3 regions of the Sporosarcina sp. P19 genome follow, and region 1 is predicted to be linked to each of the others. Evidence: riboswitches for the same ligand, from Rfam matches in the RefSeq annotation. Region 1 holds a riboswitch; each other region holds the start of a gene.
The links. Region 1 has a riboswitch for S-adenosylmethionine ahead of CSV74_RS15640 (methionine ABC transporter ATP-binding protein). Riboswitches for the same ligand answer to the same signal wherever they lie in the genome.

Region 1 (2,272 bases):
TGGACCACATGAATAATTGGACAATTGAAGACTGGCAACGTGCACAGGCGGCAGAGCAAGTAGCCGCTTTTTATTTATATACACCGATGTGCGGAACGTGTGCAGTCGCTTCAAAAATGCTCACGGTGATCGAGACAATGTGTCCGAAATTACCGATTGGAAAGGCAGACTTGAATTACGTGCAGGAAATCGCAATAGAATATGAGGTGGAAAGTGTCCCTTGTTTACTCATTCAGCGCAAAGGACAGCCTTTAGAAAAGATTTACGCCTTTCAATCCGTCCCGTACTTGCTAGAGAAGCTCAGTTGACAATAGATATAAAAGTATGGTATAAGTAGTTAATCAATTGAATACGTAACTCTTATAAAGAGCGGTGGAGGGAAGTGCCCTATGAAGCCCGGCAACCGTCACGTTTGTGAAATGGTGCCAATTCACTCAAAGCCTAACGCTTTGATAGATGAGAGAAATGGTAACGTACATAACTACATACGTTCGGCCTTTCTGCTTGTCTGCAGGAAGGCTTTTTTTATTCTAAAGCGGAAAGCGCCGTGTAGGCTCGACAGGCGTTGGAAGACTTATCACAAAGGCGTTCTTTGCCTTTTTGGAAAGTCTGAAACGACCCGAGAGCCTGGCGCTTGCAGCTGGATGAAACAAAAGCGGAAGATGCCGTTTAGCTCCGACAGGCGTTGGAGGACTTACCACAAAGGCGTTCTTTGCCTTTTTGGAAAGTCTGAAACGACCCGAGAGCCTGGCGCTTGCAGCTGGATGAAACAAAAGCGGAAGATGCCGTTTAGCTCCGACAGGCGTTGGAGGACTTACCCCAAAGGCGCACTTTGCCTTTTTGGAAAGTTTGAAACGACCCGAGGAGCTGGCATCTGCAGCTGGATGAAACAAAAGCGGAAAGCGCAATGTAGCTTTCTAAAACACATAATGAAAAGACTTAATAAAGGTGGTGCGGAAAATGATTCAACTAACAAACGTTCATAAAAGATTCCAATTGAACCGTTCAGAAATTGTCGCAGTAGATGATGTGACATTAGCCATCGAAGAGGGAGAAATTTTCGGCGTCATCGGATATAGTGGGGCAGGGAAAAGTACATTAATTCGACTATTGAACGGTCTTGAAACACCTACGTCCGGTAGTATTATGATTCACGGACAAGAAATGACGACATTGAAAGGTGCTGGCCTTCGCAATGCGCGTCAGAAAATCAGTATGATTTTCCAGCACTTTAACTTACTGTGGTCAAGAACAGTAGAAGAGAATATTATGTTTCCTCTTGAAATTGCTGGCGTGAAGAAATCGGCACGTAAGCAAAAAGTGAAGGAATTGATTGATCTCGTTGGACTGACAGGCCGTGAGCAGGCGTATCCATCGCAGTTATCAGGTGGTCAGAAGCAACGTGTCGGTATTGCGCGCGCGCTTGCAAATGATCCCGAAGTATTACTTTGTGATGAAGCAACGTCCGCACTCGATCCTGAGACGACGAATGCGATTCTGGATTTATTGACGGATATTAATGAACGTCTTGGATTAACAATCGTTTTGATTACGCATGAAATGCACGTCATCCGAAAGATCTGTCATCGCGTGGCGGTCATGGAAGCCGGGCAAGTCGTGGAAGCGGGCAATGTGCTGGATGTTTTCCAATCCCCTCAAGCGGATATTACGAAGCGTTTCATATCGCAGGTGACCGATACAGGCGATACGGACGCAGCGATGGCGCATTTACAGGAAGAGTCACCGCATGGCAAGTTGATCAAGTTAGCTTTCATTGGCGAACGTACAGAGCAGCCAGTGCTTGCTGAATTAATTCGTACATTCTCAATCGATGTCAACATCGTGCAAGGGAATATTTCGACGACACGTGACGGCGCATACGGCACACTTGTCTTGCAACTAGTAGGGGACGCGGCAGTTATAGAGGAAGCCATTGCGTTCCTAGACGCCAATGAAGTGAAGACGGAGGTGCTGATCCATGATTGAGCAATGGTTCCCGAACGTTAACTGGGATAAAATGTGGCAAGCAACGGGCGAGACGCTTTATATGTCTGCCTACTCAACGGTCTTCACGTTTATTTTTGGTATTGCACTCGGTCTGTTATTGTTTTTAACAAATCCGGGTCAGTTATGGGCAAATAAAATCACGAATGTCTTTACAGGCGCATTCGTAAATATATTCCGATCGATACCTTTTATTATTTTGATTATTTTATTGTTACCTTTGACGAATTTATTAATAGGCAGCATGCGTGGACCGAATGCCGCATTG
Region 2 (2,272 bases), on a different contig from region 1:
TCGCGTACGAACTCCACTAATTGAGTCTCGGAAAGTTTACCGGTGTCGAATGTATTGATCGAAATGGAAACCGGGCTCGCTACTCCAATAGCATACGCCAACTGAACTTCACAGTGTTCAGCAAGTCCTGCTGCAACGATGTTCTTTGCAACATAGCGTGCTGCATAAGAAGCGGAACGGTCTACTTTTGTAGCGTCTTTCCCCGAGAAAGCACCGCCACCATGACGAGCATATCCACCGTACGTATCAACGATGATTTTACGTCCAGTTAGACCGGAGTCTCCTTGAGGTCCACCTACAACAAAGCTGCCAGTAGGATTAATGAAGTATTTAGTATGCTCGTCCAATAAGTTTTTTGGAACTACTGCATCAATGACAACTTCCTTAATATCCTTCTCAATTTGCTCGAGTGTCGCTTCAGGGTGATGTTGTGTGGAAATAACGATTGTGTCAATTCGCACGGGATTATTATCTTGATCGTATTCTACCGTTACTTGTGTTTTTCCGTCAGGACGTAAATACGTAATAAGTTCCTCTTTACGTGCCTGCGCCAAGCGATGTGCCAATTTATGAGAAAGACTAATTGGTAAAGGCATTAATTCCGGTGTTTCGTTACATGCATATCCAAACATTAGACCTTGGTCTCCTGCACCGATTGCATCTAATTCTTCATCTGACATAGAACCTTCACGTGCTTCGAGTGCCACGTTGACACTTGCAGCGATTTCAGGTGATTGCTCGTCAATGGAAGTAAGTACAGCGGACGTCTCGTAATCGAAGCCATATTTCGCACGAACATACCCGATTTCCTTTACAGTGTCGCGAACGACTTTTGGAATATCCACATACGTTGTCGTAGTGATTTCTCCCATTACTAATACGAGTCCAGTCGTGATGCTCGTTTCACATGCCACACGCGCATTTGGATCTTCCGTTAGGATCGCATCTAAAATTGCGTCTGATATTTGGTCGCACATCTTGTCAGGATGGCCTTCTGTAACTGATTCTGATGTAAACAGTCGACGGTTTGTCATTTTGTTTCCCCCTATATTAAGCATCATGATACGGTACTCTCATAAGTCCCTGGTAAAGTTCCACGCCTAGACGTCAAGCATATACCATAAGGATTCAGGGCTAGACAATATAAAAAGCCCTCCACTCATTTTCAATCCATGAGTAAAAGGCAAAATTTCACGCGCAGCACCTTTCACTCTTATCGTCCAAGGAATTAAACCTTGCTTCAGGTTTGGCACCTTCGCGTTAGACGTACGTCTATTGCAGGTTGCCGGGTTTCACAGGGCCTGTACCCTCCACCAACTCGGGATAAGAGTATCCGTTCATGTCACATCGTATTAAAAAGTTTGGATTTTGTCAAATTATTTATCCTAAATCACTTGAGTTTTCCATTAGTATAGATTAATATTCTTAATGTGTTATACTATTTACGAATTAGGATATTCTTATTAAGATAAAAATAAATCGACTACGCAAAGGACGGTATGTAAACATGATATCTGCAAAAATTGATGATAGCTTAAAAAGTCTTCTTAGTGGAAGCAACGTGACGATCCAAGCGTCTGTGGCAGAATTAACGGAAAAAGCAGTAGCAAGAGACGAAGCCAAACTTTCTGCCGACGGTGCGATCACTGCACGTACAGGTAAATATACAGGACGCTCACCTAAGGACAAATTCATCGTTGAAGATGCAGTGTCTAAGGATAAAGTAGATTGGGGTAGCACGAACAGTCCGATTTCAGAAGAGATCTTTGATTCATTATACACGAAAGTCATTGATCATTTGAAGTTAAAAGATGAACTCTTTGTATTTAAAGGGTTTGCAGGAGCAGATAAAGACTCTCAATTGTCTATCCAAGTAATTAATGAATTAGCTTGGCAAAATCTGTTTGTTCACCAATTATTCATCCGTCCAACCGAAGAAGAATTAAAAGCACACGAATCGCAATTCACAATTTTGGCTGCCCCTTCATTCAAAGCGGATCCAAAAGTGGATGGCACAAACTCTGAAACGTTCATCATTGTGTCGCTTGAAAAGCGCATCGTCTTGATCGGTGGTACAGAGTACGCTGGAGAAATGAAAAAGTCTATTTTCTCTGTTATGAACTTCTTGCTTCCAGAGCAAGATATCTTATCTATGCACTGTTCAGCAAACGTTGGAGAAGAAGGCGATGTTGCTCTATTCTTCGGTCTTTCTGGAACAGGTAAAACGACACTTTCAGCAGATGCTAACCGTAAACTTATTGGTGACGATGAG
Region 3 (2,272 bases), on a different contig from region 1:
GAGTAATTTTCTTATTCACTGCAGACTGGTGTCCAGATTGTAGAGTGATTGAACCATTCTTGCCTACACTAGAAACTGAGTTTGCAGAGTATGAGTTCATCTCGGTTGATCGTGATGAATTTATAGACCTTTGCAGTCAGTTGGATATATTCGGTATTCCTAGTTTCGTGGCATTTAGCGAAGGAACAGAAAAAGGTCGTTTGGTAAGTAAGAATCGTAAAACTAAAGAAGAGATTGAGGAGTTTATTAATAGTTTAACGTAATGCAATAATTCTCTGTGAGTGGATCAAGAGACAATCAAACAAAAGGACTGAAGACAACTGTAACTGTTGTTTTCGGTCCTTTTTTATAAGAAAAGATTCTACAATAGTTCTTATATATTTGTATTATGTGAAATCTTTCAGCTGCTCTATAAGGATTTTTGCGCCTCGTGGACTGATGTATAGACCGTTCGACAATTGCTTGTTTTCATCCATCACATCGCCGGTGATAAAACATGCTCTGTTGACCTGATATTTTCTCAATATAATTCTGTCATCCTCTACGAAAATTTCGATAGGGTCACCTTGATCGAGCGACATAGAATTCCGAAGTTCTTTTGGAATGACAATCCTGCCGAGATGATCAACTTTACGAACTATACCTAAAGATTTCATAAGCTCCTCCTCGAAGAAAAGTAGTTGGTATTTTCTATTATACACAAAAATAGACCATCTACAATTTACAAAACTAAAATGCGCAGAACAATTTGATAATTCTGCTATACAATTAAATTATTAATGCTATAATAGTCAGTAATTAAATATTTCTTATCAAGAGAAGCTGAGGGAATTGGCCTGATGAAGCTTCAGCAACCTCTGTGCATACAGGAAGGTGCTACCTCCAACAAGATTGTTGTCTTGAGAGATAAGAACGGTGAACAGTCAACCCTCATTTTCTTATCTAATAGAAATGAGGGTTTTTTGTATAGAATTAGTAATAATAGAACGTTAAGGGGGAAATAGTATGCCGATTAATATACCGAAACATCTACCAGCAGGAGAATTATTGAAAGAAGAGAAAATCTTTATTATGGATGAAGAACGTGCCACAACACAGGATATCCGTCCAATCAATATTTTGATTTTGAACTTGATGCCTGAAAAAGAGAAGACCGAGTTACAATTGCTTCGATTGCTTGGAAATACACCATTACAAGTGAATGTCACATTCCTCAATACAGCATCCTATGTTTCAAAAAACGTCAGTCAGACTCATTTAGAAACCTTCTATACTACGTTTGAACATGTTAAAGCTCGTCGTTTTGACGGTATGATCATCACAGGTGCGCCAATCGAACTTTTACAATTTGAAGATGTAGTCTATTGGAAAGAGTTAAAAGAGATCATGGAATGGACAAAAACGAACGTTACATCAGTGCTCCATATTTGCTGGGGGGCACAAGCGGCCCTTTATCATCATTACGGAATTGACAAGTTCGAGTTATCAAAGAAATGTTTTGGAGTATTTTCACATGATATTACCGATCCGACAGTGAACTTGGCACGCGGATTCAATGATGTATTTGTAGCGCCACACTCACGCCATACGGGGGTTTCATTAGAAGAAATAAAGAGTCATCCCGATTTGACTCTACTTTCCGCTTCTGAAGAGGCAGGTGCATTCATTGTGATCTCAAATGACGCAAAGCATATTATGGTAACTGGACATTTAGAGTACGATGCACATACCTTGGGGGATGAATATGCTCGCGATGTAGAAAAAGGTTCTGATATTGACATTCCTGTAAATTATTATCCGAATGATGATCCATCAAAAGAACCTATGAATACTTGGCGTTCCCACACGCATTTATTATTCTCTAATTGGCTTAATTACTACGTCTACCAAAAAACTCCTTACAACTGGAGTTAAAAGAATTGCAGTATAAATTCCTATAGTTTGCACATACTCCGACTACTGGAGGTGTATGCAGTGAACATAAATGAATTTTGGGAATTGGCTTTTTGGGAAATGACTTTACGAACGGTGATTTCATTTATTGTACTGTTGATCTTAGCGCGCTTCATGGGGAAGAAACAAGTGTCTCAGCTGACTTTCTTTCATTATGTAACAGGCATAACGATTGGTTCGATTGCAGCCAACTTGGCGGGAGAGTCTGAAACACCTTTCTTAAATGGCTTATATGGAATGGTTTTATGGGCAGTGTTAACGATTATTGCTAACTTTTTATCATTCAAATCCATCAAACTTCGCGTATTACTCGATGATA

Region 2: it holds a riboswitch for S-adenosylmethionine, as region 1 does, so the genes downstream of both, metK (methionine adenosyltransferase) here and CSV74_RS15640 (methionine ABC transporter ATP-binding protein) in region 1, are expected to answer to the same signal.
Region 3: it holds a riboswitch for S-adenosylmethionine, as region 1 does, so the genes downstream of both, metA (homoserine O-acetyltransferase MetA) here and CSV74_RS15640 (methionine ABC transporter ATP-binding protein) in region 1, are expected to answer to the same signal.

Annotation. Positions count from the first base shown of each region.
Region 1 is NZ_PDYR01000021.1:22,963-25,234, reverse strand. Features, by position in the region: gene CSV74_RS15650 (toprim domain-containing protein) at 1-16, shown strand, start outside; gene CSV74_RS15645 (thioredoxin family protein) at 9-308, shown strand; SAM riboswitch class I at 358-463, shown strand; gene CSV74_RS15640 (methionine ABC transporter ATP-binding protein) at 961-1,986, shown strand; gene CSV74_RS15635 (methionine ABC transporter permease) at 1,979-2,272, shown strand, end outside.
Region 2 is NZ_PDYR01000009.1:124,666-126,937, forward strand. Features, by position in the region: gene metK (methionine adenosyltransferase) at 1-1,034, opposite strand, end outside; SAM riboswitch class I at 1,211-1,330, opposite strand; gene pckA (phosphoenolpyruvate carboxykinase (ATP)) at 1,508-2,272, shown strand, end outside.
Region 3 is NZ_PDYR01000009.1:58,070-60,341, reverse strand. Features, by position in the region: gene CSV74_RS10840 (thioredoxin family protein) at 1-263, shown strand, start outside; gene CSV74_RS10835 (AbrB/MazE/SpoVT family DNA-binding domain-containing protein) at 387-656, opposite strand; SAM riboswitch class I at 807-913, shown strand; gene metA (homoserine O-acetyltransferase MetA) at 1,006-1,914, shown strand; gene CSV74_RS10825 (YetF domain-containing protein) at 1,981-2,272, shown strand, end outside.